Regions from separate parts of the Bacillus sp. JJ1609 genome, predicted to be linked through region 2. Evidence: riboswitches for the same ligand, from Rfam matches in the RefSeq annotation. Region 2 holds a riboswitch; each other region holds the start of a gene.
The links. Region 2 has a riboswitch for S-adenosylmethionine ahead of V7654_RS19675 (sugar ABC transporter substrate-binding protein). Riboswitches for the same ligand answer to the same signal wherever they lie in the genome.
Positions count from the first base shown of each region.

Region 1: linked by a shared signal. The riboswitch ahead of V7654_RS04525 (O-acetylhomoserine aminocarboxypropyltransferase/cysteine synthase family protein) and the one ahead of V7654_RS19675 (sugar ABC transporter substrate-binding protein) in region 2 are both predicted to bind S-adenosylmethionine.
Region 3: linked by a shared signal. The riboswitch ahead of mtnW (2,3-diketo-5-methylthiopentyl-1-phosphate enolase) and the one ahead of V7654_RS19675 (sugar ABC transporter substrate-binding protein) in region 2 are both predicted to bind S-adenosylmethionine.
Region 4: linked by a shared signal. The riboswitch ahead of V7654_RS18285 (methionine ABC transporter ATP-binding protein) and the one ahead of V7654_RS19675 (sugar ABC transporter substrate-binding protein) in region 2 are both predicted to bind S-adenosylmethionine.

Region 1 is NZ_JBALSS010000005.1:169,897-177,695, reverse strand. It holds gene V7654_RS04540 (MetQ/NlpA family ABC transporter substrate-binding protein) at 1-479, opposite strand, end outside; gene V7654_RS04535 (methionine ABC transporter permease) at 494-1,162, opposite strand; gene V7654_RS04530 (methionine ABC transporter ATP-binding protein) at 1,155-2,180, opposite strand; SAM riboswitch class I at 2,375-2,488, opposite strand; gene V7654_RS04525 (O-acetylhomoserine aminocarboxypropyltransferase/cysteine synthase family protein) at 2,606-3,922, opposite strand; SAM riboswitch class I at 4,004-4,106, opposite strand; gene V7654_RS04520 (hypothetical protein) at 4,202-4,555, opposite strand; gene V7654_RS04515 (thioredoxin family protein) at 4,901-5,227, opposite strand; gene V7654_RS04510 (toprim domain-containing protein) at 5,234-5,590, opposite strand; gene V7654_RS04505 (YusG family protein) at 5,770-6,009, opposite strand; gene gcvH (glycine cleavage system protein GcvH) at 6,159-6,539, opposite strand; gene V7654_RS04495 (arsenate reductase family protein) at 6,593-6,949, opposite strand; gene V7654_RS04490 (acyl-CoA dehydrogenase family protein) at 7,348-7,799, opposite strand, start outside.
Region 2 is NZ_JBALSS010000028.1:18,315-26,113, forward strand. It holds gene V7654_RS19665 (ABC transporter permease) at 1-952, opposite strand, end outside; gene V7654_RS19670 (sugar ABC transporter ATP-binding protein) at 954-2,459, opposite strand; gene V7654_RS19675 (sugar ABC transporter substrate-binding protein) at 2,640-3,740, opposite strand; SAM riboswitch class I at 3,846-3,953, opposite strand; gene V7654_RS19680 (dynamin family protein) at 4,124-6,871, opposite strand; gene V7654_RS19685 (hypothetical protein) at 7,335-7,799, shown strand, end outside.
Region 3 is NZ_JBALSS010000027.1:105,579-113,377, reverse strand. It holds gene V7654_RS19530 (electron transfer flavoprotein subunit beta/FixA family protein) at 97-915, opposite strand; gene V7654_RS19525 (aspartyl-phosphate phosphatase Spo0E family protein) at 1,596-1,850, opposite strand; gene V7654_RS19520 (1,2-dihydroxy-3-keto-5-methylthiopentene dioxygenase) at 2,042-2,575, opposite strand; gene V7654_RS19515 (methylthioribulose 1-phosphate dehydratase) at 2,672-3,307, opposite strand; gene V7654_RS19510 (2-hydroxy-3-keto-5-methylthiopentenyl-1-phosphate phosphatase) at 3,304-3,966, opposite strand; gene mtnW (2,3-diketo-5-methylthiopentyl-1-phosphate enolase) at 3,963-5,186, opposite strand; SAM riboswitch class I at 5,283-5,391, opposite strand; gene V7654_RS19500 (pyridoxal phosphate-dependent aminotransferase) at 5,462-6,655, opposite strand; gene V7654_RS19495 (carbon-nitrogen family hydrolase) at 6,783-7,565, shown strand.
Region 4 is NZ_JBALSS010000025.1:94,561-102,359, forward strand. It holds gene V7654_RS18265 (BMP family lipoprotein) at 1-347, shown strand, start outside; gene V7654_RS18270 (methyl-accepting chemotaxis protein) at 370-2,025, shown strand; gene V7654_RS18275 (chromate transporter) at 2,313-2,885, shown strand; gene V7654_RS18280 (chromate transporter) at 2,882-3,412, shown strand; SAM riboswitch class I at 3,615-3,719, shown strand; gene V7654_RS18285 (methionine ABC transporter ATP-binding protein) at 3,839-4,852, shown strand; gene V7654_RS18290 (methionine ABC transporter permease) at 4,842-5,507, shown strand; gene V7654_RS18295 (MetQ/NlpA family ABC transporter substrate-binding protein) at 5,535-6,362, shown strand; gene V7654_RS18300 (DUF445 domain-containing protein) at 6,555-7,799, shown strand, end outside.

The DNA.
Region 1 (7,799 bases), on a different contig from region 2:
AGAGTAATTAAGCCTTCTTTTTCAAGCATTGTCAAAATACGTCCATGGTCAGCAACTGAGCTGCTCATAATAATGTGAGCTCCCTCTGGAAGGTCATCAAGGCTCTTGTACTTCTTAGAGTATACGCCGATAGGCTCAATATGAATTCCGCCTGCTACTTCGAACTTATAGTTATTTTCAGCCATTTGAGCCTCAAGGTAAGGAATGTGCTGGAAGTAGTTTGCGTCAAGTTCTTTTGAATCTAAAGCTTGGTTTGGAACGATATAATCGTTAAATGTTTTGATTTCGAGTTCATAGCCTTTTTCTTTAAGAAGCGGCTTTGCTTCTTCAAGGATTTCTGCGTGAGGTACATTTGATGCGCCAACAACAATCTTTTTGCTTTCTTCCTTGCCGCCTTCTGTTTTGTCTTCAGATGTACCGCAAGCTGCAAGTACTGCGGATAGTGTTAGAGTTACTAATACAATAAGCCATTTTTTCATGTGTTTTTCTCCCCTTATCTTTTGTCTAATTTTCTTGTGACGATATCGCCAATGAATTGAATCAAAAATACGATGACTAAAATAATAATGGTTGCCATCAGAGTGACATCATTCCTGCTTCGCTGGAAACCTTCCATGTAAGCCAGGTTTCCTAATCCTCCTGCTCCAATTACCCCTGCCATCGCTGTGTAGCTGACGAGCGCTATGGCAGTTACTGTAATACCGGAAACAAGAGCTGGCATTGATTCAGGGAGGAGAACTTTCCAAATGATTGTAGTCGTCTTTGCTCCCATCGATTTTGCTGCCTCGATTACCCCTTTATCGATCTCGCGCAATCCGATTTCAACCATCCTTGCATAGAATGGAGCAGATCCAATGATCAATGCCGGCAATGCGGCATTTTCTCCAATCATGGTATTCAGGATAAATTTTGTAAAAGGGATAAGCAATACGATTAAAATAATAAACGGAATGGACCGGAAAATATTAACGAAAGCGCTTAAGACTATATTGACTGGTTTATTCTCCCAGATATTCCCTTTCGATGTCAGAAACAATAATAAACCCAGGATTGCTCCAAGAATGAATGTTGCAACAACAGAAATGGCGCTCATATATAGTGTTTCTCCAGTTGCCTCCCACATTCGGTCCCAGTTCACGTTAGGAAAGAAATTTTCAGCCATTCGAAACCACCTCCACGCCAACTTCCTGCTTCCCGATAAATTCGATGGCCCGCTGCAAAACACTTTCTTCGCCATCTAAATGGATAAACAGGGTTCCGTATGAACCATTTTGCGTCTGCGATATTTTCCCTTGCAAAATATTGACCATGATCGGGAACTCACGGACCAGGTTGGTGATAAGCGGCTGTTCAGCTCCCTCACCGACAAACGTCAATTGGACAACACGGCCATGTGGATAGAGTGATAGTAAATGGTCAACTGTTTCCTTTGTCTCTTCAGGTTCCGTTACCTGCTGGACGAATCTTTTCGTGATTGGCTGCTGCGGATTTTTAAACACTTCAAGCACTGGGCCTGTTTCGACTATTTTTCCGCCTTCCATTACAGCTACTCTGTGACATATTTTCCGGATCACATGCATTTCGTGTGTGATTAGGACAATCGTAAGTCCAAGCCTTTTATTGATATCAACAAGCAAATCCAGGATTTGGTCTGTTGTTTCCGGGTCCAGTGCTGATGTTGCTTCGTCTCCTAGCAGAACCTTTGGATTATTCGCTAGAGCCCTTGCAATTCCGACCCGCTGTTTTTGTCCGCCGCTCAGCTGGGATGGATAAGCATCTCCCCTGCCGTCAAGGCCAACCAGTGAAATGAGCTCTTTTACCCTTTTGTCCCTTTCCGATTTTGAAACACCGGCAATTTCGAGCGGGAAAGCAATATTTTCCGCCACTGTCCTTGACCAGAGCAAATTGAAATGCTGGAAAATCATGCTTATTTCCTGGCGCGCTTTTCTGAGTTCTGCTCCTTTTATTCGAGATACTTCCCTGCCGGCCACGACCACTGAACCTGATGTAGGGATTTCAAGACCATTCAACATGCGGATCAATGTACTTTTACCGGCACCGCTATATCCGATGACCCCATAAATCTCACCTTCTTTGACTTCAAGATTTACATCATCGACGGCTTTTACTTCTCCCTTTTTGGAAGCATAAATCTTTTTCGCCTTTTTTATTGTGATCAATCGACTCACCCTCTTTACAACCGAATAATCTTTTTTAAAACCGTTAAATTGTCCAACTTTATCAGTCTAGTTTCCCATTCCCTGAGTAAATTAATTCAAACAACTCACAGGGTCCACAGACCAATTATGCTCTTAAAATAATAAAAGCCTTTCTGCATATGAGCAGAAAGGCATAATTGTAGGCTGTATCCTTTCTCTCATCTACCAAAGCTAAAAGCTTTGAGTGAATTGGCACCATTTCAATAAGCAAGCTTATTGACGGTTGCCGGGTTTCATAGGGCACTTCCCTCCACCTCTCTTGATAAGAGCACGCTATTCAGTTTTTAATCGGTTTTAAGTTACGAGTGTGATTTTATCATGGAATAAAAAAGGGTGTCAATAAAATTATTCTCAAATATCAAATGGAATGTACTGGAAAATGCGTTTTATACTTTTGCTGCAGCAGATGGAACACCAGTCGCTTTTTCGATCGCCTGCTCCAAATCTTCTAAAATGTCTTCTATATTTTCAATTCCGACCGAGAGTCTGATCAGGTCCTCGGGAACGCCGGCTGCCTTAAGTCCTTCGGCATCAAGCTGTTGATGTGTCGTGCTTGCCGGATGGATAATCAAGCTTTTCGCATCTCCAACATTGGCAACGTGCGACCATAATTTGACTGAATTGATCAGCTTTGCTCCAGCATCCCTTCCTCCTTCGATGCCGAAAACAACAATGGCTCCTGCACCTTTAGGTAAATATTGATCTGAAAGCCTTTTGTCAGGATGGGCATCGTGTCCCGGGTATGCAACCCACGTAACTGCCGGATGTGATTCAAGGAATTCAACCACCTTCAATGTATTCGCGACATGCTCTTTCATCCTGACATGTAAAGTCTCAATTCCCAGATTGAATTGGAACGCGCTTTGCGGGCTGATTGATGGCCCCAGGTCACGCAGCAGCTGTACCCGTGCTTTTACAATAAAAGCTGCAGCCCCGATTGCCTCGCTGTATACAAGGTCATGATAGCTGGAATCCGGTTCATTAAAACCAGGGAACTTAGGAGACTTCCAGTCAAAATTGCCTCCGTCAACGATGATACCCCCGAGAACTGTTCCATTTCCAAGAAGCCATTTTGTTGCTGAGTGGACTACAATGTCTGCTCCATGCTCGATTGGCCGGCATAAATATGGAGTGGCGAACGTATTGTCGATGATCAGTGGAACTCCTGTCTCGTGGGCAATGTCAGCTACTTTAGCAATATCTAAAACTCGCAGGCTTGGGTTTCCAATCGTTTCTGCAAAAATGGCCTTCGTTTTCGGTGTGATTGCTTTTCTGAAATTCTCAGTGTTTTCAGGGTCGACAAAGTGAACTTTTATCCCATACTTGGGCAAAGTAACGGCAAAAAGATTATAAGTACCTCCATAGAGATTGGAAGCAGCCACTATTTCATCACCTGCATGAGCAATATTCAAGATAGCCATTGTGATTGCTGCCATCCCACTGGATACTGCCAGCGCGCCAATGCCACCCTCAAGCAATGCAACTTTTTCCTCTAGAGCTGTTACTGTCGGGTTATGTATCCTGGAATAGATATAGCCCGACTCTTTAAGTGCAAATAAATCAGCCGCATGGCCCGTATTTTCAAATTGAAAAGCATTGCTAGAATAGATTGGCAACGCTCTAGCCCCTGTAACCGAATCTGGTGATTGCCCTCCATGTACACCTAAAGTTTCAATTTTGTAGTTCCGCTGTTTTTCCGCCATTTCCATCTCTCCATTCGATTAATTTTAGGAAAGAAGAAACGAAAAAACCCTCTTCCTAAGAAGAGGGTCGTTTATCGTCTCTCCTTATCTTTTCAGAGCAATTACTCTGATGGAATTAGCACCGTGTTTATTAACCGGTTGCCGGGCTTCATTGGGCCAGTCCCTCCGCCTCTCTTGATAAGAATATTTAGTTTTAAAATTTTTGCCTCGAAATGGTTTTGTAAGTTAACGTGATAATATCATGCATTAGAGCAGCCGGTCAAATATTTTTTTGATTTTTCAGATAAAAACTTTTGCAGGCATCGGCCTGGCAAGATAAAAGATTGAATCAAGCACCAATAAAGTCCTAAATGGGCATACAAGATTGAAATAGCCTATGTTAATGCCCTCACGAAGCTTTATGTGTCCATCAAGCAAATGAATTAAATGATCTTCCCTTCCAGAAAGCTTCGCATATTGAACAGCTGGAAATGTACCCTCTCTGCTGAATTCAACCTTATTCTTTTTTAACGATAAATAATAAGTTTGCTCTTCTGCTTCAATCGAGAGACATAAATCCAGATTATTAACTAATAGCATAATATGATTCTTGTTCTGAATTTCATTCATAAAGCTTTCGATTCTTTCTTCCATCCCGTTCAGCCCCCTGTTATTACATATTCCTTGTGTAATGGAAAAAACCTGTAATAATCCTTCGACAAATAGTACGGGACACCTAAATAAATAGGTTCACCAGGGTAAGAAAGTCGATTGATGCTGCATTCCAGCAAATACTTGATACCTTATTCTTGCTTTCGTGCGAAATCAGCTAAAAAAAGACAATGCCTAGGTTGAATTTCGGCATTGTCTATCATTTCCCGAGAAATATGTCTAAAGATCATGCAATGTAGCTAAGCCCTTCATGATTCTCTCAGGGGCAAATGATATTTCACACGCCTCAGATAAGTTTTAAGACTGCTGATCAAAAAAACAAACGGCTTAGCCGTTTGTTTGTACATTCTCTAGTGTTTTCAATTTTTCATATAAATAAGGGACGGATTGAAAGGCATATATTTTCTCCTGAATCTCTCCCTCGTTTAAGACAATCAGGCATGGAACGCTTTCGATTTCGAATCGCTCGGCCATTGCCGGCAAGTAATTCAAATCTGCTTTGCCGCCAGAAATATCAGGCAGCAATTGTTCTATTACTGTAAGCATCTTTCCTGCTACCTGGCATGTTCCGCACATAGGCGTATAAAAATACAGGAATCCTGTCTGCTTTTCTCCCAAAAAAGCTTCTATTTCTTCCTTTGTCCACTCTTTCATCTACAGTCATCCTTTTTCTAAATACTCTGCATGAACGTCGATATTTGCTGCGATTAAAACAGTAGCCAGATGATATTCCGGTGTAGTGGCCACTTCCCTGTACATTTTATCAATATACAGATGATTCGCTTCGGGAAACTCCCGTTTAAATTGCTTTCGAAGCTTTTCCCCGGATGCATCCGCATCCACGAGAATATATACATCTTTATCAAAAAGTGAATCAATCAGCTCATCAAGCTTAGACACACCAATCGTTCCATTTGTGCAAATAATTTCTACCGGTTCTTTTAGTACGGTCTGTACCTTTCTTTTGTCTGACGAGCCTTCCACTATGATCACCTTGTGATTTTCGTCCATCGCCATAACCACCTAGCACCAGAAAATAATTACTTTACAACATTATAAACATTATTAATTGAATTGTGCGGGTTAGTACATATTTCTATTGTCACTGTTTTTGTTTTATATTGCAAAAATTTGAACTAGCCCCTAAGTATGTTTTTATGAAAAAAACAGCGGCTCAATTGGCCGCTGTTTAATCCTTAACACCAGCCGCCTTCATCACAATCAGTATACCGAGGTTCTGATTGGTCCGGAACTGATACATGCTGGTAAATTCTATTCTGTTCGGATTTATAATGATGACCAAGCTCAAGCTGAACACCTTCCGGGAGTTTGATCTTTCCGATTGGGTCATTTTCTAAATAAAGCTGGATTGCTCCATTTTCTAATTTGCCTGTCACACGGTCAGTAATATCTAATTTTTGCTGATTTAACGTCATCTCTTTACTCCCTTTCCCATGTTCTTCGCTGCTCTTATTTTGTCCGAAATTAACAAGATGCAGTGATGGAAAAATGCAGGAGATTATCAGTAGATATCGATTTAATGAATGCGAAAACGCCTTGATTAAATCAAGGCGTCAGGAGAATATTACTCTTTTGTCATTTCTTCGTATTGTTCAGCTGTCATAAGCTTGTCTACTTCACTGTTGTCAGAAGGTTCAACAACAATCATCCATGCTTTTTCATATGGAGATTCGTTAACAAATTCAGGGCTGTCATTTAAGTCTTCGTTAACTGCTACTACTTTACCGCTTACTGGTGCGTAAAGTTCCGAAACCGTTTTAACAGATTCAACACTTCCGAATGGCTCATCAGCAGAGATTTCGTCTCCTACTTCAGGTAGTTCGACGAATACGATGTCTCCCAGTTCAGATTGAGCGAAATCAGTAATACCTACGCGAACCTTTTCTCCTTCAACCTTTACCCACTCATGTTCTTCAGAATAACGCAACTCTTTTGGTGTGTTCATTTACTATCCCTCCATTTGTATATCTCTATCGATAAATATCGATGGGACCAAAATTAAAGCCATGCTTTTTGATAATCTTCTTCTTTAAAACCTACGGTTACTCTTTCCCCGTCTGTCATCAGCGGACGCTTGATCAGCATTCCATCTGAAGCGAGCACTTCCAATAACTCGTCCTGGGACGCCGTCTTAACCTTGTCTTTGAGCCCTAGCTCGCGATACTTCTGACCGCTCGTATTAAAGAACTTTTTTATATCGAGGCCGCTTTTATTTAGCATGGCCTCTAGCTCAGAGCGTGAAGGAGGGTTTTCGACAATATGTACTTCATTATAAGCTACTTCATGCTGGTCTAACCATTTTTTAGCATTTCTGCAGGTGCCGCATTTAGGGTACCAATAAAACGTCTTTGCCATTTTTTCACCCCTTTGCTAGTATCCCATTAAATAATCCCTCTAAACGGATAGTAACATATAAGGGTGACAAAATTCTAACATTCAGTGTTTAATTTTCTCCATTTTTTCGGCATCACTTATCTATTTCTACAAAAACTGCAAAATACCTTCTTTGCCTTAAATTTTATCAATTGAGAATTCTGCCTTGTATTAAACCTTCGAATAGCCAATAGTCTTCATCTTATAGACATTCAACCTGGATCTGGGCTCTAGAATGACCTTTAGACTGCCTCTTATGGACTTTCAGCCTGGTTTTATGCTCCCGAATGGCCTTTAGACATAAGATAGCAGCGCCTGATCTCCTTCAATATAAAATAGCTCCTCCCCAAAATGGAGAGGAGCATATCTTCACTGTAGTATTAAACCAGGAAGCGTTCAGCCTCAATCAGCTTTTCAGAAGCTTCTCGCTTCTTAGCGATCACGTTAATTGGAGTGTGTCTTGTGAACTTTCGCAGTGCAGAAGTCAGCATGCGAAGCGCATCGCCTTCTTCAGTTGCAACAAGAGTTTCTTTTGCATCGCGTTCGATTTCATTGAAAGCTTCCTGACAGAAAATTTGAGTGTAAAGAAGCTTCTGTTTGCTCTTTTCAAGGCCATCCTTAGCGATTGCTTTTTCCGTACGCAGAACAGCTGATTCCATTGAATAAGCATTTGAGATGATATCTGCTATGTTAACAAGGATTTCTTGTTCTCTTTCTAAGGCCTTGCCAAACTTTTGAGCAGCCAATCCAGCTGCAAGTAAGCCGATTTTCTTTGCGTTCTTAACAAGGTATTTTTCCTGTGCAAGCGGCTCATCACCTGGCTCTTCAGGCA
Region 2 (7,799 bases):
CCTTTACAATATCCATCGCATAATAAGGAACTGACATCATGACCAGCCCATTTTGGAGAATTCCAATCAGTACGGCGCCGATGAAGGTACCGAACGCATTGGGCTTGCCTGCTCCCAGAACGGAAAAGCCGATGAAGGCAGCCGCTACGGAGTCCATTAAATACGGAGATCCAGCACTGATTTCCGATGTCATCACGCGGGATGCGAGAACAATCCCTCCAATAGCAGCAAACAATGCTGATAAAAGGTATGCCGCTGTCTTGTAACGGTTTACCGGTATCCCTGACAGTCTCGCAGCCTCTTTATTGCCGCCAATCACATACATATAGCGACCATGCTTTGTATAGGTCAGGAATATATGGACGACGATAACAGCTACAGCCATGATGAGGATGATCCAGGGCACCTGGCCGATTTTAGCAAAAATAGCGCTGATCGTTCCTGTAGAAAAGCTGCCATCAGGCATAATCATATTTTCTGAAACGGTGGCACCCTTCGTATAGGTGAGGGCCGTTCCTTGAATGATGAACATCATCGCCAGCGTCATCAGCATATCAGGGATTTTCAGTTTGACGATCATGAATGAATTGATTGCCCCGACAATCAGTGCAGCGGCAATTGCTGACAGAATCGCAATCAGCGTATTCTGCGAAAACCAGACAAACATTGAGATCACTACTGCGTTTGATAGTGATGCCACAGAACCGACAGACAAATCAAAGCCATCAACGGTTAACGAAATCGTAATGCCAATTGCTATGATGGTCACGATCGAAATCGATCTTAATATATTGATTAAGTTATCTCCATTGATAAAAGAAGGGTTCGCAGCCGCAAAAATGGCTATTAGGACAAAAATAGTCAGGATGGTCCCATACTTATATAAGAACTGGAACAATTCGAATGTCTTTTTCGGCTGTGTGTTTTGCTGCAAAGGGAGTTTGGCGTCCATCCTATCTGCCTCCTGTTGAATAAAATAATAGTTCTTCTTCGGTTGTCTTTGCCGTTTCAAGCTCTTTGACCGGCTCACCATCATAGAGGACATAAACCCGATTCGTGATCCCGATGATTTCTGATAGCTCAGAAGAAGCATAAATAACACCTTTCCCCTGGTCAGCCAGTTTTACAATCAATTCAAAAATGTCCCTCTTCGCACCCACGTCCACACCTTTTGTGGGTTCATCAAAAATGTAAACCTCAGCATCTGCGATCAGCCATCTTCCAATCGCAACTTTTTGCTGGTTGCCCCCTGAAAGATTTTCAACCTTTGCCGACTCTGTGGGTGTCTTGATTCCTAATGCGCTAATGTATTCCAGCGCTGTGTTCTTTTCGGCGCGTCTGTCGATAAAACTTAAGAACCTCGTGAATTTTTTCAGGTTAACGGCAGTCAGGTTTGAGGTGACTGATTCAGATACAAGAACACCCTCCTTGCGTCTTTCTTCGGGTACAAGGGCAATCCCAGCCTTTACGGCGGCATGCGGACTGTTCAGCCTAAGGTTTTTTCCTCGCAGCTTCACTGTACCTGTAACATTGGGAACAGCTCCAAACAAAGCCTTGCACAATTCAGTTTTACCTGCTCCAACCAGGCCGGCGACTCCGACAATTTCTCCCGCTTTTACATGAAGCCGGGTGTTCCTGACTTTATCTCCATCGCTCAGGCCATCTGCTTCAAGAAGAATTTCTCCGGTCCCGCTTTTCAGTAGCGGAAATTGGTCCTCAAGCTTGCGTCCAAGCATGTATTCAATCACCTGGTTCGCATTCACGTCAGAGATTTTCTTTCTAACAACAAACTCTCCGTTCCGCATGACAGTCAGTTCATCGCACAGTTCAAAAATTTCCGGCATCCTGTGGGAAATAAACACAATTCCTACACCCTTTTTAACGAGATCACGGACAATCCTGAACAGTTCCGTTGTTTCTGTATGGCTTAAAGGTGCTGTCGGCTCATCCAAAATTAAAAAGGTACAGTTGCTGGAAATTGCCCTCGCAATTAGCACAAGCTGCTTCTCGGCAAGAGTCAGCTCACCGGCCAGCTTCTTCACAGGAATATGAAGATTCATGCCGGATAGGATTTCTTCCGCTTGTTTAAAAAGCAGCTTCCAATTAATCCAATGCTTGTTTTCCATGTTCTGCACAGTCTGGTTCAGCATAATGTTTTCAGCCACTGTCAGCGAAGGAATGATCGCCGTATCGACCTCCTGGTACACCGTCTGGATTCCATGCAGCTGTGCATCTCCAGGCATATGGATGTCAATATTCTCTTCATTAAGGAAAATCTCGCCCGAATAATGTCCATAAGCTCCGGATAGCACCTTCATCAAAGTAGATTTACCGGCTCCGTTTGCCCCGATTAAAGCATGGATTTTCCCTGTTTCCGTGACGAAATCCACATGGTCGAGTGCCCGAACTCCAGGAAAATCAATTGTAATGCTTTTCATCTCAAGTTTCTTACCTGCCATACCGGAACCCCCTCTTCTATTAATCTGCAAAGCAGACACTCTCTTTAGGATGAGAGTGCCTGCAGATGTAGAGATTAATTTGTTGTCAGATATATTAGTGCTTTTTGCAATTAAAATGAACCATTTAACTCTGTAATGGAATCCCAATCGGTAGTAATAAAACTTCTTAAACATAAGGCTTTATTTCTTGTAGTGATCCTTTAATTTCCTCATCCAATCTTCTTCAAATGCATCTGATTGTCCCCAGCCTTCAATGATGTCTGCAAGATTGACCATGTTGACTGCATCTTTTGACTCCTGAAGTTTTTCCTGTGAGATCAGCGCTGCTTCAAGGTCATAAGTTGGAGGTGTATCTTCCCCTGCAAGCTTTTTCGCTAGGATTCTCATATTTACTGCGCCAATTAATTTAGGATCTACTGCTGCAGTATATTTCCACGAGCTGCCTTCTCCCTGGATTTCCTGAAGATCCGCGTTGGAGACGTCGATTCCATAGATTTTGATTTCATCGCGGCCGGCTTCCTTAATCGCACGGGCAGCACCAATTGCGAATGCATCCCAAGTTGCAAAAATCGCATCGATTTCCCCTTTAGGGTGTTTGTTCAGCATCGCTGCTACCGCGTTTTGAGTTTGGACGCTTGTATCGGCAGCTGCCACTCCGAATCTCTCAACCTCTTTAATTCCAGGGTTAGACTTCAATGTTTCCTGATAAACTTTATTTCTTCTCACCATTGGCGGAAAACCGTCAACCCAAAGGTAGACAATATTCGCTTTACCATTTTGTTCTTTTACGAGCTGATCTAGAGCTAGCTTTGCAAGTGCTTCATCATCCTGAGATGTAAGGGTGACCCCATCTACCTGTGCAATGTCTGCATTCGAGTCAAATGTAACAACACTCTTTCCCTTTTCAACAAGCTTTTTGACATCATTCACCGTAGCTGCATCGTCGCCGTGTGATATGAGGAATCCATCATAATCCTGCTGAAGCGCCTGGTTGATCGCATCATGGAATTTTGCCGTATCGCCATTTGCGGTGAATACGTCCACCTTAAACCCTAACGCTTCTCCCTCCGCTTTAGCGCCAGCTAAATACTGAGCAGTATGGTCATCGCCGCCAATCTTGCGGATGACCTTGATTTTCACTTCTTCTCCTTTAGCAAAGCGATCAGGAACACCTTCAACCGGTCCGCTCGCCGTCTTTGTTTCTCCACCGCCGCAGCCTGTCAGCAAAAGCGCTGCCGAAACTGCTGTTAAAAATACCTTTTTCAAACCATTTCTTTTCATCTCTTTTTCCCCCTTTAAAAATGATTTGCTTTTTCCAACCATATAAAAAAACCTCTCCAGAAAAGAGAGGTTTCATCAGCGTAAAAGAACAGACGGATTCTTCCTCCCTTATCTTTCAAAACATAAAAATGTTTTGCAGGATTTAGCACCAATTCCGTATGGAACGGTTGCCGGGCGTCACAGGGCCAGTCCCTCTGCCACTCTTGATAAGAGAATTTCTTTATTCAGTTAACGGAGCAAATCGATAAACTTACTTTAATCTCCTATACTCATATTGTCAATATTATTTCGAAAATTAAATTTTTATTCGTTTATTTGCTATAAACCTCTTTGACTGAATAAAAAAAAGAAAGATTCCCAATCAGGAATCTTCCTTTTCCAAGTTATTCCCCTCTGCCTGCCGCTGTCATCCATTCATATTGACGAAGTTTTACTTCATACAGTGTCAATGGATCGCGATACAACTCAGGGTTTACCCTCATTTTTTCAAGCTCATTCTTGCCATATTCAATTTCTGAACGTGCCTCTTCAACGGCCTGCTCAAGAGCAATGAAAGGCTGCTTGAAGAATAGATTAACATCACGTTCAATCGATTTTTCGAAAATCTCGAATTGCTGAAGGAACTTGTTCGCAATTGAAACGGCGATTTCATAGTAATCTTCGGTTTCAAGATAGGTTTTATAACGGTTGTACAGCATGTTATTATTTTGCGGCAGCACTCCAAGAAGCTTACCAGCACTCTTTAAAAAGAACTGCTGAGGGGTCGATCTGTGCATGATATTGACCTTTTCATAATAGACACCATTCGTCATCCGGTCAGCATCGCGGCGCCAGTCATCGAGCACTCTGAAATCACATTCGAGCTTAATCCGTTCATCCCCATACATCGCATTGAAGCTTTCAGCCATTTCATTCAGGTAGGACTGGCTATGGCCGAATTCATCTTTTGAAAATTGTACCCAGCCTTCTAGAGATTCATGGAACTTAGGCAGCACCGTGTTGTCTAGATACTCCTGGATTCGTATATTCATTTCTTTATCAATCTCATCATGGAGCCTTCCAAAATCGCTGTCTTCCGTCACTAAATCAGTACAGCCGCGAAGCAGTTCCGGAATTTTCTCGATGATTTCAGCGCGGGTATCGTCCTTGATTTTGCGGAACGATTTTTGGATAGAGCGTGATTTTTCCTCTTCAATATCTCCCAGCTGATTGATGGCTCCATTCAGCTTACCAACCATTTCTTCATTCCAGCTGATGGATTCCATATGGTTATTTTCAATTTCAATTCGTTTATCAAGCAAATAAGTGATTGCCCTTCTGACAAAGAATTGCAGTTTGGAAGTTCGCTCTTCTTCGAAGTTCATAGCGTTTCGATTTGTTTTGATAAATTCAGAGAAATCCTTTAGCTGCTGCTGCTTTTCATAATTTGAAGAGAAGGCAAACATTTTAGCTTCAGGGTAATATTGGCTGATTTCAGACCATGTATTATCAAATACTTCAATCGCTTCCTGCTGGCTGTAGATGACATCCATTTTATTCAAAAGGAAGTGGATCGGCAGGTTAGGAAAGTATTCCGAAATCTTCGAAAGGATATCTCTTTCCCTGTCTGTGAATGGGTCATTCGCATTCAGGACAAACAGTAAGCTATCTGCAAAACGCAGGTAATTGAACAGCGGATGCTTGTCATAATTATTGCGGTTGACTCCTGGTGTGTCGATTAAAGTGAGTTCATGCTCACGCAGGAACGGGAACTGGGCTTTAAAATCAATAACGGTTTCGTTCTTATGCGTTTGGCGGCGTACTCCAGCCACTTCCTGAAAATCATTTACATCCGTAATTTCACGTACAACTGAATCAGTAATCTCCAAGATCTCGGTATTTTGCTGATCGTTGAAACGAATGACAGCGGCTGTTGGCGCAGTAATTAGCTCTTCGCCAATGATTGTATTTACAAAAGAAGACTTTCCATTTCCGGATATGCCTGCAACCAATAGGTTATGGACATTGGACTCGTTCAGCTCCTGCACCATCCACTTGATCCGGTTGCCGACTTCGATTTCATGCTCTTCGGCCCACTTGATGATTGTCGTGAACAGGTTCATGCTATCCTCATAGCCATCGTGGTAATCACGCGAATTCAAGATGAGCGTCTCTGCATCATGGATAGCAGCGCCACTGATCGTTGATGGGAACACTTCGTTCCAGGCAATGATCGATGATGCTGAAACCAGGCTATTAGCCTGACTCGTGATCTTCAGCCAATTAGTAAGCATATCTGGAATCAAAGGTGAAATTTCCTTGATTAGCCGATCGCCATTAATCAATTCAAAGTAGGCATCCTGGTATACAGCCGAAAGCTGATTCCAGCCATCCCTTCTGTTTCCATCCATTCCACTGAACAGATGATTGAATTCTCGCAGCCATGTCATATAGGTTGTCTGGCCCCTGTAGCTTTGCCATAGTGAAACAGCCAGCCGTTCAAAACGGCTGCGGTCTACCTGGAATAATACAGATAAAGCCGTGTTGAAATATGCAGGTTCGAATGAGCTTGTATTTCCTTGATCGACATACTGCGTCAACACATCGAACCAGCGTGGCGAACCAGTGCGCACCCCTTCATTGACAGCCAGTTCAACAGCATTATCCCAATCGTGGTGCTCTTCAAAAAAGGCACGCGCAATCTCGGTCACTCCAGGATAGTCAGGATCCAGCGCCACAGCTTGCTTAATGACAGCTACCGCTTTGTCTAAACTTCCCTGTTCTATGTAAAGGGATAATAGCTGCAAGCCGCTTTCAATTCTCAAGACAGTGCTTTCTGTCTGGATGGAAAGATACAGATCCTCCGCAGAAGGCAGCAGGCCAAGCTCAAGAAACGCGTCGCCCATGTTCTTCTTCGCCCATGGCTCCAGCTCATTCGTGATGTTTTCCCATTTAAAGATCGCTGCTTCAAAATCCTTATTATGAAAATAAACCTCACCCTGTGCAAAACGAATGTAGGACAAATCAGGCATATCATTCTTTTGTTCAGCAAGGTACAGTTCTCCAAGCACGCGGACCGGATGGACTCGTTCTTCCGATCCCATATATGTTTCAAAATACGACTTTTTGATTAGTTGCTCCTCAAATGTCATGTCCTTCCTCCGACCTTATCATAATATGAATCAATAAAAAGAGCCCTCAGACTCCTTCAGGCAATTAAAGTAATCTTCTTAACATTTCCTTTTTCCTCAAGGCACCCGTCTTCAAACCTTATCATTGTATTCTATCAAACATATTTTCATTCAAGATTTCAGTTCTCTTTCAGTTATGCTACAAGCATTACGAAAATTGTAACCTTCTTAATATATCATCCAATAAAATACCATTTAACACTTTAAAGCGCTGGGGGTCTGACCCCCAGTGCATTAATGCGGTGATTTGTTGAGGGTCTGACCCCCAATCAATTAATGCGGTGATGCGGTGGTTTGTTGGGTTCCTTCTATATCTTTCGAACTATATCGGGGTTTTCTGGGGTAGGAATGAAGTTTGTCACACCGCTGATAGGGCAATATCATTATAATTGGTTTATATGATCGTTATGAAAGGGTGAATGTGATGCTCATATTGAAGGTTATGGGTGCTCCTATTGAACATATACAATCAGAACATATTAAGAAGATCGGCGGCAATTATTCTGTTTATCGAGGTAATAAATCCCTGGCTACCATCAAGGGCACTGAAAGTGAAGTCGAATTCCAGATTGACCCGTATCTTGACTTGGATGAATTTCAGTTTTTAAGAGACATTTTTCTTGAGCTTAGCTTTGGAAATGAGGCGGCGATCGACGAAAGGGGCTGCCAGCTGGGGTATCTTGAAAATGGTGAAAAAGCGTACTTGATAAAAAACTGGGAAGAGTGGAAAGCATTCTTGATGAAAGCAAAGCTTAAGACTCTTGAAGGGCAGAATGTCCAAGCTTTGAATAATGTTGGCGAGGAACTCGGATCTGGACTTCTCGCTGAATACGACATCTCGATAAATCCTTTCCGCATCACCAGCTGCACATTGATCACTCTGTTCGGC
Region 3 (7,799 bases), on a different contig from region 2:
CGCATAAAACTATAAAGCTAAGTGCTTTGTTCTTTATCAAGGCAACGCATGTACACATCTAAAAATCCTGCAGTTTTTTGAGACTGGTTACAAGGTTTACGACAGTATCTTAAATAAGTCTTTTCGTTCCATTAAAACATCCATCAGCTGTTCAATCTGTGAATCTGCGTCTCCCTCGATCCTCTTGCCACCTTCAAGCTTAGGAGGTGTAAACATTTTACCTACAATTGTTGGTGAACCTTTCAATCCCAATTGGGTTTTATCGACATCTCCCAGATCATTTACGGACCAGATTACCGGTTCGTATCGTGCAGCATTGATCATATTTGGCAGTGGAGCATATTCAATGTCATTTATTTCTTTCTCTACGGTCAACAAGCAGGGCAGTTGGGACTGTATCACTTCATAGCCGTTGATTTGCTTACGCTTTATATGGACATACTTTTCTTCTTCATTTATCTCCGAAACTTCGATTACATTTGTCACAGGCGGAATATCGAGTCGTCTTGCTATTCCTGGCCCTACTTGACCGGTATCCCCATCAATCGCATGCTTTCCACAAATGACAAGATCAATCGGCTTATCTTTTGAAATTTTTTCAAGGGCCTTAGAAAGTGCATAGCTTGTTGCAAGTGTATCTGCACCGGCGAAAGCCCTGTCTGAGATTAAGAAGCCTTGGTCAGCCCCAATTTCTACACTCTTCTTAATAACAGCTACTGCCTGGGGGGGTCCCATCGATAAAACCGAAATCGTACCACCTGTTTTGTTCTTTATTTTTACTGCTTCCTGAACAGCATGAGCATCATATGGGTTTAAGATTGCTGGTGCGCTGCGCCGGTCCAGGGTGTTTGTCTTAGGATTGATTTTAATGATTTTTGTATCGGGCACTTGCTTAACACAAACGACAATGTGCATGATTCTCTTTCCCCTCCTTAAAATAACAAACAATTAAATTATGAAAGCGATTTCTAAAGCTCTTTTCGTTAGTTTTGCAGTTTGACCTATTTAGAGACCAATAAATAGAGACACAGTCTTGATCCCATGGAATAGAGTTCTGTAAAGAGGCATTATCATAGCTGGAAAAACAACAATCATAGCAAAAACAGCCTAGATAAAAAAATGCCATGTAGTACGATATATGAATCGCTTTACAAGCATAGTACCAACAAATAAAAAAGTGAAAAATCGAAGTGCAGGCAATAAGTCATACAAAAGGAAAATTCCGAACTTTCGTGAACCAAATGAAGCACATTGTATAAAATGGTTATGATGTGTGGCGCATGGTGGGGTGTAAAGGCTTACGTTGATAAAAACCTATCTATGTTAAAAATATATAAAATGTTCGATTAAAAACTATGATAAAAATCACATATAGCCATATTCTCGTGAATTTTTGAGCAAATTGTTAATTCTCTGGAGAGATTGATTTGTTATGTGTTGATTGGCAAATGAGTATTGTGGAGATTGGAGGTTTGTTACCCTATTAAAAAGATTTCAATAAGGATAAAAGCTTCACAGTTAATGAAAAGAGTTAATTGAAATATTGTAGCCACCGCCGGCCAGGGCAGTGGCTACAATATTTCTATCTATTCAAATCAACCGAATTTTGCATGTGATAAAATATATTGCTTTTTCGTTAGCAAGATCATCTGCCTAAAAAGGAGTTTTCCTCTTTGCCTCTGAATTTCTGCTTCTTTACATAAAGTTTGATATTCAAATATCAAACGGTCCAGATTCTGGCTGAAGCGAATTGTTTCCTCGCTTGTATAACCTGATTCACTTGCCGAAGTCACCATTCGTTCCCTCATGCGATCTATTTCCTTTAATAAGGCCCTTTGCGATTGATACACTTCATAATTCCTCCTATAAATCCTCTACTACTTTAACTCCTTAAATAAATAAAAGATTACTTGAAAAATTATTGCAAATGCTTGTATCAAAGTAAATAGATTCGCAAAATAAGACATTTTTCTCTGCTAAAAATTTTTTCTTCGACAATATTCACGCTTCTTTACTTTGTCCTTGGAAAACGTAAATTGGGTTACTGGCTTACTTTCTCGTTTTCATAAATAGGTACCCAACCTTCTGTCGTTACAAAAATCCTTACTGCGACCACCTGTCTGTCATCCTGCAAAGTGAAATAGTGGCGCACGTTTTCAGGTACTGAAATCAAATCGCCAGGATTAAGAAATACTTCAAAAAATTCTCCGTCTTTGCCCTGGATCACAAACACTCCATGTCCGCTGACAATAAATCGTACTTCATCATCTGTATGGTGGTGCTCCTGCTTGAAATTCGCAAGAAGCTGGTCTAGATTCGGAGTATTGCTTGATAAGGAAATGACATCTTGGGCTTGATAACCCCTGCGGTTTGAGATATCCTCGATTTCAGCCTTAAAAGCATCCAGTATTTGCTGTTTTTCTTCATCTGATAAGAGGAATTTTTCCTGCAGGTTAGCTGGCAGCTTTTCAATATCCCAATTTTCATAAATTACTTCTTGTTCATTTAGAAAAGAAGCTACCTCTTGTTGATCGACAATTCTTTCTTTTGAATTTTGCTTTACGATAAATGCCATTTGAAATCTCTCCTTCATTTATACTTATATTTTGTCTCCGTTAAATTTGTCTGCTGATTTCCGATCCAATCAACTGGACTAAAAAATAAATATCTTCTAAACTACTTTAAATAATTGAAATGGTTTGTGTTCCAGGAGCCTTAATTGATATCGGAATAAAAATTCTGTTGCCTCTAGTATTTTCTTAGCCTCAAATGCATTCCGGCCCCAGACTGTGATGCCGTGATTTCTGATCAGGACTGCTCCTGTATCCCCTTTTACATGCTCAGAAAACGCTTTTGCCAGAGATGGAATATGTGCATGATTCGGAATAATAGGAATTTTGAGGACGGCATCTTCCTCCCATTTATCAAATGCTTTAATTAATTCCTGGCCCTGAAATTGGACTTCCCCCCTGTCACCATAGACTTCGGAGATTACATTATTGTCAATCGTGTGCACATGCAAGCTGCAGCCTGCGTTGGTCTTTCTATATACTTCAACGTGCAGAAGTGTCTCGGCTGATGGCTTCAAATGCGTTTCTTCAACTGCCCGCCCGAATTGATCGACAAGCAAAAAGTCTTCCTCAGTACGTTTCCGTTTATCTTTTCCGCTCGCTGTAACCAGAAACTGTACAGGGTCGCTGCTTACCTTGATCGCAAGGTTGCCGCTTGTTCCCATAAACCAGTCCCGTTCAGCCAGTTCTGCCTTCACATCAGCAAGTTCTTCCCATTTTGTTTCTAAAATGCTCATCCTCTCACCCCTGTCTTGGTTTTAAGAGCTTCTATACAATCATAAAAAGTTTCAAATGGTGTATGGGGAATTTCCCATTCTTCACACTTGGCTTTTAAATAATCTCTTGCGAATACAAAGTCTGCCTGCTTTGCAGCTTCAAGATCGGTTACCGAGTCACCTATGACAATTTTATATGTTTCGTTTTGAGTAAGCTTTCTCATAATGGATGGCTTACAGCAGCCACAATCATTGGAACATTGCTCATCGCAGCTGTTTGGCCATTCAATTCTGATTGTCTGCTTCGAAAAATCTGAGCCATTGCAATAAACTCCAGCAAACGGTCCAAACCGCTCAATAATTGGTTCTATAAAAAAATCAATTCCGCCGCTGACGATATAAACCGGGATACCTTCCTCTTTCGCGAACTCAAGAAATTCCTGAAAGCCCGGACGAATTTCGGCATTTTCCACAGCATAATGAATGATTTCTTCCTTCAGACTAACCGGCAGGAGGGAAAACATCCTGCCGACTCCTTCTCTGATTGAAACACGTCGGTCCAGTACGGCATCCTTCAGCTCATCCCAGCCAGAAGGTGCAAATTTATTCATGATAGAGATAATGTTGTCTTTTTCAGTTACTGTTCCGTCAAAATCACAGAAAACGACGGGATTTATCATTTGGACACCGCCTCGGATGAACCCCATAGAGCGAGAGCAATCTTGAGTTCATCATGCTCCAGTGCTCCTTCTTCAAGTGTTTTACCATTCAGCACAGTATCAATTGCTTGCCTGAACGCCTTGCCTCCACCTTGAGCTCCGCCTGGGTGACCATGGACACCGCCACCTGCATTGATAATTGAATCGACTCCAAAATCGTTAATCAAGAGCGGCACCATGCCAGGGTGAATACCAGCTGAAGGCACTGGGAAGCTCTTTTTAAAAAGGTCCTCGGCAGTCAATGCATCTGAGATGGAAATGGCCTGTTGCTTTTCAAGTGCAACACTTCCATAAGGCGATGGGAACAGGGAGAAATCTGCTCCTGCATAGCGAAGCAGTTTACCAAGGAGCAATGAATGGGAAAATCCATAATCTTCAGCAGAAGTCAGAGCCCCGCTTACAGCCGGATGAGCCATGATCGGCACGTTAATCTCATCGTCCTCCCTCAGTTCCTGGAGAACATCCAATCCGTAGGCAAAAACATTGAATAACAATGCATCAGCTCCCAGTTCAGCCGCTTTCCTTGCTTTATCTCTTAACTGGGAAGTCCTTCCTGTAAGGTTGGCAGCATATAAGGTTCTGTGACCAGTAGTTTCATAGACATCAGCCAAAACCTTCCTCCCCTCTGAGATTCTCTTATCAAAAGGGGTAAGTTCATTTTCGAACAGAATTTCATCGTCCTTGATCAAGTCTACCCCACCTAAACTTTGTTCCCGTAATTGCTTAAGCAGGAAATCAAGATCGCGGCCAATCACACCTTTAAATATACTCATCAACAATGGACGATCATAAACCCCTAATTTACTGCGGATGCCCTCGATTCCAAATCGTGGTCCTGGAAAAACTTTTTTGAGCTCATCCCCAAATTGGAGATCGACTAATTTCACTTTGCCATCAAGCGAGAGCTTTCCAAAGACGGTTGTTAAAATCGCCGGCAGATCTGGTGAAAAATTCAAGGCAGGATAAGCAATTTTTATTGTCGCGACCGTTTCTGAATTGCTGTCAAGGCCGGTTCCTTCAACAGAAACCACTCTACCCTTATGTTTTTTAAGCTGTTTTTGATCGAGCTCTGGCAAATCTGTCCATGAACCTACTGTCAGTCCGAGTGCGATTCCCTCGGCCTTCTTCTCTGGATTATGCTTTGAATCATGTACAAAATAAGTTGCTGTAATTTCACTCATGAAGCTCATTCCCTTCTAAAACAAAAATCGTCCTGCTAGAACAGGCATAAAAAAAACCTCTTCGAAAAGAAGAGGTTAGATGAATAAACTAACATCTCCTTATCTATCAGCTTCCGCTGCAAGAATTAGCACCGTGCCCAGCAATAATGCTGGGTCGGTTGCCGGGCTTCATAGGGCTCGTCCCTCCACCTGCTCTTGATAAGAAAATAATTTTATTAAGTTATTTAATTGGTTTAATTAGTTAAATAATTTTATTAATTAGGATTATGTCAGGTTCATAAATCATTGTCAATATGTTTTTTGAAAATTCCCAAGCTTTCAATTCTGCTGACAGCCTCCCTGAGACGATCCTCGGAGGTAAGCAAACCTACCCTGACATACCCTTCTCCATATTCACCAAATCCTACTCCCGGCGCCACCGCGATATGTGCTTTATCCAATAAGAAATCAGCGAATTCAACAGAAGTAAACGTCTCAGGAACTTTTAGCCAAGCAAAAAATGAGCCTTTTGGAGCTGTAATATTCCATCCGATATTTTTTAGCCCTTCGACCAGCACATTCCTTCTTGATTCATACAAGTTATTCAATTCGGAAACACATTGCTGCGAACCCAGTAAGGCCTCTGCAGCTGCTTCCTGAACCGCGCCAAACAAGCTGACATACATATGGTCCTGAAGCAAATTGATCGCCGCAATCACACTTTTGTTCCCGGCGGCAAAGCCAACACGCCAGCCTGCCATATTATACGTTTTAGAAAGGGTATAAATTTCTATTCCAACATCCTTGGCGCCTTCAGCTTGTAAAAAACTATACGGGTGTTTTCCATCAAAGCCAATCGCTCCATAGGCAAAATCATGAACGACACAAATACCATTTTCTTTCGCAAGCTTAATCGTGTCTTCAAAAAAATTCTCGTCAGCGATGGCTCCTGTTGGATTATTCGGGTAGTTAAGAAACATCAACTTTGCTTCGGATAAAACTTCCTTTTTAAGCTCCGTATAATCAGGCAAAAAACCATTTTCTTCCCTAAGAGGCATTGTCACCATTTTCGCTCTCGCCAGTTCAACACCTGACCAGTAATCAGGATATCCAGGATCAGGGACAAGAATCGTATCGCCTGGATTAAGCAAGCATTGAGGAATTTCGACGAGACCGGCCTTCCCTCCAAATAGAATCGCAATTTCCTCTTCTGGATCAATATGGACCCCGTATTCCCGTTGATAAAATTCTGCCGCTGCTTCCTTGAATGAACGCATTCCCCTGAAAGGAGAATACTTATGGTTAAGCGGATTCTCAGCCGTTTCTTTTAATTTATTGACAATATGTCCAGGAGTCGGCTGGTCCGGATTACCTTGACCAAGGTTAATTACATCTGCCCCCTGCTCAGTGTATCTCCCTACTTTTTGGACGAGAGATGCAAAGAATTGCTTGGGCAGGCTCTTCAATAATTCTGATTGTTGAAATTCCATTTTTTCACCTGCTTAAAGAACTTATTATATTTTGAAAATTTTAATTTGAAATTCTAGTCACAAATGATATAACGTTAATAGTAACTTGTAAAGAAATAATTTTCAGAAATTATGGCGGTGATTTAAGATGAAATTTAAAATAGCCTGTCTGCAAATGGACATCGCGTTTGGAAATTCGAAAAAAAACTACGATACAGCAATGAACCTAATGGAAAAAGCTAGCTCTGAAAAGCCAGATATTATCGTGCTCCCTGAGCTTTGGACTACTGGTTATGATTTAGCAAACCTAAAAGATCAAGCCGATGCAGACGCACGTGAAGCCGCAGCCTTTTTAAAGGGTAGTGCCACCAAATACAATGCTCATATTGTCGGCGGATCGGTAGCTAATAAGACGGATGCTGGTATTGAAAATACAATGCTTGTATTCGATCAGAGTGGCGAGCTTTCAGGGAAATATAGTAAATTGCATTTGTTTCAGCTGATGGATGAACACTTATATCTGGCCGCCGGAAAGCAAAAAGGGCTTTTTTCTTTGGACAGCCAAAAATTTGCCGGGCTGATTTGTTATGATATTCGCTTTCCGGAATGGGTACGCGCACATGCTCTTGAGGAGGTTGAAGCAATGTTCGTCGTTGCTGAATGGCCAATACAGCGTCTCGAACATTGGAGGGCACTGCTCATAGCCAGGGCAATTGAAAATCAGAGCTATATAATCGCCTGCAACCGTTCAGGCTCTGATCCAAACAATAAATTCGCAGGCCATTCCATGGTAATTGGACCATGGGGAGACATAATTGCTGAAGCAGGGGAAGAACAGGAGATTCTTACAGCTGAAATTGACCTTGACCAGGTAAAAGATGCGAGAAGCAGAATACCAATTTTTGCAGACCGCAGGCCTGAACTATATTAATTATTTTCAAACTCAGAAAAAACCGCTCTCTCATTTACTAAACCGTTCCGTTTTGAGGTGCCTTTCTTAAAATACGTGTCGAAATGACGATCCGTATTGGCGTCGTTATTGATAGATAAAAACCTTAAAGCCTCATTTATTTGTGATACGGTTGATCGTATAGCATCAAAATGAGATTCTCTTGGATTTTTGAGTTATCCTCATTCCCTTTTAAATAAGATGTCTTGTTCTTAA
Region 4 (7,799 bases), on a different contig from region 2:
CCGATGTCCTTTATGCTGCAGCAGGTTTCACTGGTATTGGTGTCTTGAAGGAAGCTCAGGCCAAGAAAAAACTTGCCATTGGTGTAGACAGTGATCAATACTTTTTTGCCGAAAAGGCGATCATCACCTCTATGTTGAAAAATGTGGATGTGGCCCTTTATGAAACAGTGAAGGAGTTTAAAGCTGAAAAGCAGCTTTCTGTAAAGCAAATTGAGCTTGGCATGAATGAAAAGGGAGTCGGCCTTGCCCCAGTCAGGGTCATTAAACTCACCCCTGATCAAGAAAAAAGTCTGAGAGATCTGGAAGGAAAGCTATCCAGAAATGAAATTTCAATCAAGTTAGATTAAAACTGCAACCGGGGGAGCTAACATGACCATAAAAAAGAAATTATTACTTAATTTGTTATTGCCAATTGGGCTGGCCATCGTGATGATTCTATTTATTATTTACAGGATGCTGATAGTCCAGACATCGAATCAAGATTACGTTAAAGTGCTATTAACGGTCCAAAATCTTCAGGCTGAAACCTCAGCTGCCAAACAATCGCTGAGCAATTTTTCCTTCAATCCAACCGAGGGAAACAGGCAGGAAGCCATTAAACTAATGGAAAATACATCTGAAAACTTTAAAAAAGCAGATAGCCTGATTAAACAGGAAGAGAGCAAACAGGTTTTAGAAAAAGCATATGGGAAGTTTACGATCCTGCAAGAAGAAGCAAATGCTGCACTTGAAGGGAAATTAACTGCTGAGGTAAAAAGGCAATCTCTTCGAAGCGAGGGTGTGTTGAATGATCTGCACTTGCTCAATATTATGGTAAATGAACACTATGAATTTTTACAAAGAGATTTGAAGAATCAGATTCAGTTCATTATCCTTACAGCGATTGTGGGCAGCTTCATTCTCGTTGTGACAGCAGGGGGAATTGGATTAAGGCTGACAAATTCTATTACGAAACCATTGAAGCAAATTGCTTTGAACGCTCAAGAAATTGCCAAGGGAAACCTAATGATTGAGAAAGTGCCGTATAGGCATAAGGACGAGTTAGGGACATTAAACGATTCTTTTGATCAGATGACCTTTCAGCTGACTTCTTTGCTTCAAAAGGTTAATATGGCTAGCAAGGAAGTAGAGGTATTCGCAGAGGAAATAGAGCGCGAAAATTACTCCCTGACGGAAATCTCCAATCAGGTGGCGGTATCCACAGATGAATTGTCCGCCGGAGCACAGACTGTGTCAGAGGATCTGCAGCAATCTGTACAGCTCATTGAAGATATGGATAAGGAAATCATGCATAATCTGGATCGTTCACAGGCATCTTCACACTACAGCCAGGAGGCGGTTGAGGCAATAGGTGAAGGGCGGAAAGTGATTGACGGACAAAAAATACTGATTACTGAAAATAATAATGCCTCTCATTCTATTAAAGAAGCAACTGAACAGTTCGTAGGCTATGCTGCAAAAATTGAGGTTATGGCTACATCTGTATCCTCAATTGCAGCGCAGACAAATCTGCTGGCTCTAAATGCGGCGATTGAAGCTGCAAGGGCAGGGGATGCAGGGAAAGGGTTCGCGGTTGTGGCTCAGGAGGTCAGGAAGCTTGCAGAAGAATCAAATGTGGCAACAGCTCAGATCTTTGAAATGGTCAACCTGTTGAAGGATGGGCTTGAAGATATTGCTGCAGCCGTTAATACAGGTGGTATGATCGCTGAAGAGCAGATGGAGTCAATGGAATTAACAATGGCTGCATTTGAAAATATTGAAACAAAGGTAGAAGGAATCTCAATAAAAATCAATCAGCTTGTCCAGGGGATGGAAGCATCAAAAGAATTGGGTGCAAGAGTTCTTTATAATGTGGAGTCCATCAGTGCAGTTGTGGAACAAACAGCTGCAGGCAGCGAGGAGATATCAGCTTCAACTGCAGAACAGCTCTCAGCCTTCGGAAATCTTTCCAAAAAAGTAACCGACCTCCGCAAGCTGACAAATGATTTGAATATTTCGGTTTCCGTATTTAAATTTAAAAGGTAAAATGTAAGTATCACGGCTAGAATGCTGTGATACTTTTTTATTTGGCAAAGAGAAAGCTCAATATTGATTTATTGATTTTGGCACTATGTTGATTAACTCAGAATGAGCGAGACAACTTCGGGAAACTCGGGATAACGCCGAGGAGGCTTCAGGACTGACCACGGAAAAGGTGCACTGGAGAGGAAATCAACAGGTAAGTTTAACAGAATTTTTTAATTAAAATTGAAGAAAAAATTAATAGAAACACAGCATTTAAGCTTTAATGCAGAAAAGGATGGTGAAGGGACATGAAACAGGCAGATATATTTTTAGCGTTTTTTCGAGTAGGAATCCTCGGCTACGGAGGAGGGCCATCCTCAATCCCACTTGTACATAAGGAAGTCGTAGAAAAATATAAATGGATGGAAGCCGATGAATTCAGCGACATTCTTGCGTTAGCAAATGCCCTGCCGGGACCGATCGCGACGAAGTTGGCAGGATATATCGGCTTCCGTGTAGCCGGCGTCCTGGGAATGATTAATGCACTGGCAGCGACAATTATACCAACCATTATTTTGATGATCCTTCTTCTGACCGGCCTGAATGCCTATAAGGATGAACCATGGGTAAGCGGCATGGCCCAGGCTGTGGGACCAGTAGTTGCTGTGATGCTTGCTGTTCTGACATGGGATTTCGTAAAAAAATCCGGAACCTCCAAGCTCGGTTGGAAATGGACAGCGATTGCGCTGGCTGGAAGCTTACTGCTTATGCAATTCCTACACGTACACCCAGGAATTTTAATTTTTGTTTTATTAATAGGCGCCTTGCTTAAGAAGGACTCTTCTTCTAAAAATGAAAAAGCAGGAGGAGAGCAGCGATGATTTATTTTAAAATTTTTTTGGCCTTCTTTATCCCTGGGATTTTAGGCTACGGCGGAGGTCCGGCCTCCATTCCGTTAATTGAAAATGAAGTAGTTGACCGCTACGACTGGATGACGGTTAATGAATTCAGTGAAGTGCTCGCGATGGGCAATGCCCTGCCAGGACCAATCGCAACGAAAATGGCCGGTTATATTGGCTATTCGGAGGGAGGAATCCTCGGTGCGGCTGTCGGAGTATTTGCTTCAGTTGCTCCTTCCTTGATCTTAATGATCGGGTTGCTCGGCCTGTTAATGAAATTTAAGGATTCTCAGAGAGTAAAGCGTCTTACCCTCGTCGTCCGTCCAGTCATTGCCGTTTTACTTGGGGTCATGACATATGATTTCTTTTTCTCTTCCTATGAAGGGGTCGGACTGCTGCAGACAGGACTAATCGGCGGCCTGAGCTTTTTGCTTATGGAAAAAATGAAAGTGCACCCTGCATATGTCATAGCAGGAGCGCTCGTATACGGAGCCCTTGTTTTATCTTAAACAAGGGTTTTTCTTATACATTTTTCATATTTTATTTTTACTGAATTTGGCAAAAAGGGAGAGGAAATGCATTAATGCGCAAAAAAAAAATCTAGCTTACTCCCGCAACAATGAAAGCGGTATCATGGGTTTGAATATCAAAATACTATATTGACAAACAAATCAGAAGGTTTTATGATTTCAATTATCAAATTAAATAAGTTACTTATCAAGAGTGACCGAGGGATTAGGCCCTATGACGTCCGGCAACCTCCTTTTAGGAACGGTGCCACTTCCTACAGAATGATTTCATTCTGAGAGATAAGTCGTATAGATTTTTACGATGCCTCTTTCTGTGAATGAAAGAGGCATTTTTTCGTTTAGAGATACGAATTGTTGCTACAGAGATACCAGGCGAATAAGGACGTTTTGATAGGGGGGCAATACATGATAGAAGTTAGTAAATTGGTCAAGGTGTATGAAACGAAAAGTGGAACTGTAACAGGTGTTGACCATGTATCGTTAAGGGTGAATAAGGGTGAGATTTATGGAATCGTCGGCTACAGCGGAGCAGGAAAAAGTTCCTTGCTCAGATGCTTAAATCTCCTTGAAAAGCCGACGTCGGGGGAAGTGATTATCGACGGTGTGGAGCTTACTTCCTTAAATAAAAGTGACCTGCGCAAAGCGCGTCTGAAAATAGGTATGATTTTTCAGCATTTCCACCTCGTCAGTGCTAAAACGGTAAGTGAAAATATCGCTTTTGCCCTAAAAGCAGCAGGCACTCCAAAAACCAAGATAAATGAAAGAGTAATAGAATTACTGGATATGGTTGGCCTTTCGGATAAAAAAGATGTATATCCTGCACAATTGTCCGGGGGTCAAAAACAGCGCGTGGGGATTGCCAGGGCACTTGCGAACAATCCTTCAGTCCTGCTGTGTGATGAAGCTACTTCAGCATTGGACCCAAGCACAACAAGATCGATTTTAGCATTGTTAAAAAAGATAAATACTGAATTAGGAATCACAATCGTCCTCATCACTCACGAAATGGAAGTAGTCAAGTCGATTTGTGACAGGATGGCTGTCATGCAGGATGGAAAAATCATCGAAGAAGGAAATGTGTATGATGTGTTTGCCAACCCGCAGCAGCCACTGACAAAGGACTTTGTCAACTCGATCCTTCAGTTTGATCTTCCGGAAAGGCTGCTTGAGGAGCGTCAGGGAAAGATCATTAAAATTTACTTCCAGGGTGCGATTGCTGAGCAATCCGTCATTTCTGATGTGTTCCAAAAATTCAAAGTAAGAGGCAATATCCTTCATGGAAAGATTGAATACATACAGGAGATTCCGCTTGGGATTTTTATCATGGAGGTTGCAGGTGACAAGAACGAACTTGACCGCGCTATAGACTATATCGCATCAAGAACAAAAAATCTGGAGGTGATTCATGATGCTGCCTGAGAGCCTGGTTTCCCTGCTGCCGGAATTGAATAAAGCATTCTTTGAAACGATTTATATGGTCGGAATATCTATCGTTGTGGCGATCGTCATTGGGCTGCCAACGGGGGTGCTGTTATTTGTCACAGATAAAGGCTTATTCCTGGAGAATCAAATTTTTAAAAATATCGCAGGCTTCATCGTAAATATGCTTCGTTCAGTTCCATTTATCATCCTGCTGATCGCCCTGCTGCCGCTGGCTAACTTAATTGCCGGCACTACAATTGGGCCAACAGCAGCATCTGTTTCCTTATCGGTCGCAGCCATTCCTTTCTTTGCAAGAATAGTAGAGCAAAGCTTCCGGGAAATCGATAAAGGGGTAATCGAGGCAGCAGTTGCAACAGGTGCAACACCGTGGATGATTATAAAAGATGTACTTATCCCAGAAGCCCGTCCGGGAATTGTCCAGGGAGTGACCATTACGATCATCAGTCTTGTTGCCTACTCAGCAATGGCAGGGATTGTTGGCGGCGGCGGAGTTGGCGACCTTGCAATCCGTTTCGGCTACTACCGATATGACAATACCATCATGATTACTACGGTTATTATTCTAATTTGCCTGGTCCAGCTGATTCAGTTCGGCGGGGACAGGATTGCAAGATTAGTAGATAAAAGATAAAAGATAAAAAAATGGGGGTTATTTTAAATGAAAAAGCTTATTTATTCAGTCGTTTTATTCTTAACAATCGGATTGCTTGCAGCATGCAGCAGCGATTCAGCTTCAAACGGAGATACGAAGGAAGACAAGAAGGAAGTCACATTTGGAGCGACTTCTGGCCCTTACAGTGATATGGTTTCCAAAGCAATCAAACCATTGCTTGAGAAAAAAGGATATGAAGTGAAAGTTGTGGAATTCAGCGATTACATCCAGCCTAACTTAGCTTTATCAAAAGGGGACCTTGATGCAAACCTATTCCAGCACAAAGTGTATATGGAGAATTTCGCAAAAGAGCATGACCTTGAATTATCTGAAGTTATTGTCGTCCCAACAGCTCCAATGGGAATCTATTCAAAGAAATTCAATTCACTTGATGAGGTATCAGAGGGCTCTGCCATCGCAATTCCAAATGACCCAACAAATGCTGCCCGTGCCTTTCTGATTCTAGAAGACGCTGGTTTGATCACTCTTGATCCGAACGCTGATCCACTTACTGTTTCTGAAAAGGATGTAAAAGATAACGTCAAGAATCTGCAGTTCAAGCCAATTGAAGCAGCACAGCTGCCAAGAGCAGTAGAGAGTGTAGATCTTTCTGCCGTTCCAGGAAACTTTGCACTAGCAGCAAAAATGAATCTGCTTGATGCTCTGCAGCTTGAAAAAATGCCTGACCAGTACCGCAATCGTGTTGTCATTAATACAAAAGACGAAAATGCACAATTTGCAAAGGATATAAAAGAAGTTGTAGAATCAGCAGAATTTGAAAAAGTAATTGATGAAGAGTTTAAAGGCTTCGGAAAGCCTGAGTGGATGGAATAGGCTGATTCTTATTCTGAATGTGATCTATTTTTATCCATGATAAAGTCCCATGATACCTGAAGAGAATTCAGAGTTTCATGGGACTTGTTCATTTTTATAGCGCTCTCCCCTATAAATTGGTTAATATATTAACAGAGATTTCTTTTTGTTATGCTACCTGAAAAAAACATAAATGGTTACAGAGGGAGAATTATGAATAGACGAGATAAGAGATCAAGACACTTGGCAGCTATATCGCTGGCAATTATGGGAGTGGGTTTCCTCGCAGCGATTCCGTTTCAGGAATCATTAATCGGAAAGCTGTTAATGGGGGGATTCGAAGCAGGCCTTGTAGGCGGACTTGCTGACTGGTTCGCTGTAACAGCCCTTTTCAGGCATCCAATGGGCATCCCGATTCCGCATACGGCACTCCTGCCTAAAAATCGTGAAAAGGTGACACAGTCATTAATCAATATGCTCGAGAATGATTGGCTCACTAAAGAGAGCATCATGGATAAATTCACGCAGATTCACATTCTGGATAAAATTTTTGAGACAGTCGAAAAAGAACTGCATTCAGAGTCCGTGAAAAAAAACATTCAATCCTTCAGCCTTGAGATTGCAAACAAAGTTGATGTGGAAAAATTCGCTCCTTCCATTGAAAAGGAGATCAAAGACTTCCTGTTAACAGCTGATGTCTCAGTGCTTTTGCAAAAAGCTTCAAGTCATGTGTTAGCTAAGCAATATGATGAAGCCGCATTTAACTATATGCTCGCAGAGACTGAAAAATGGGCATCCAAAGAGGAAGCGAAAATGGTCCTCGGCAAGCTTGGCAAACAGGCAATTGAGACTACCCAGGCAGACGGATTGTTAAAATTCGCGATTCAATCCTTCAGCAATATGATCACCGAAGAGAAAATCGGCAATATGCTGCAGTCTTTCATTTTAAAGAGAATGAACAACCTTAAACAAAGTGACAATCGATACAGGCACATGATTCTTGAGAAGGTTCGCAAAGAGCTTGGAAGCATTGATGAACGAGAAGCGATAATGTTAGAAATCCAAAGCTGGAAAAATAAAATGGTGGAAGAGTTGGAGATTTCAAACCAAATCAAAGACGTGCTCGCAAAGTTCAAGGAACGTGCAATCTCTTTTATTGAAAAAGAGAGCTTTGTTGATGACCACGTAATTCCTATTGTGAACAAATTCATCGATGAGATTAAGAATGATCCTGAAAAAGTGGCAGGCATTGAGAGATGGCTTCATACAAAACTTGCTGGACTGATTGAAAGGAACCATTCAAAGATTGGCAAGCTAGTTAGGGAAAATCTCGACAAACTCGATACAGAAACATTGATCGACATGATGGAAAACAATATCGGAAAAGACCTGCAGTGGATCAGGGTCAACGGTGCAGTTTGCGGCTTCCTGATTGGGATAGGACTAACGATCTTTAAA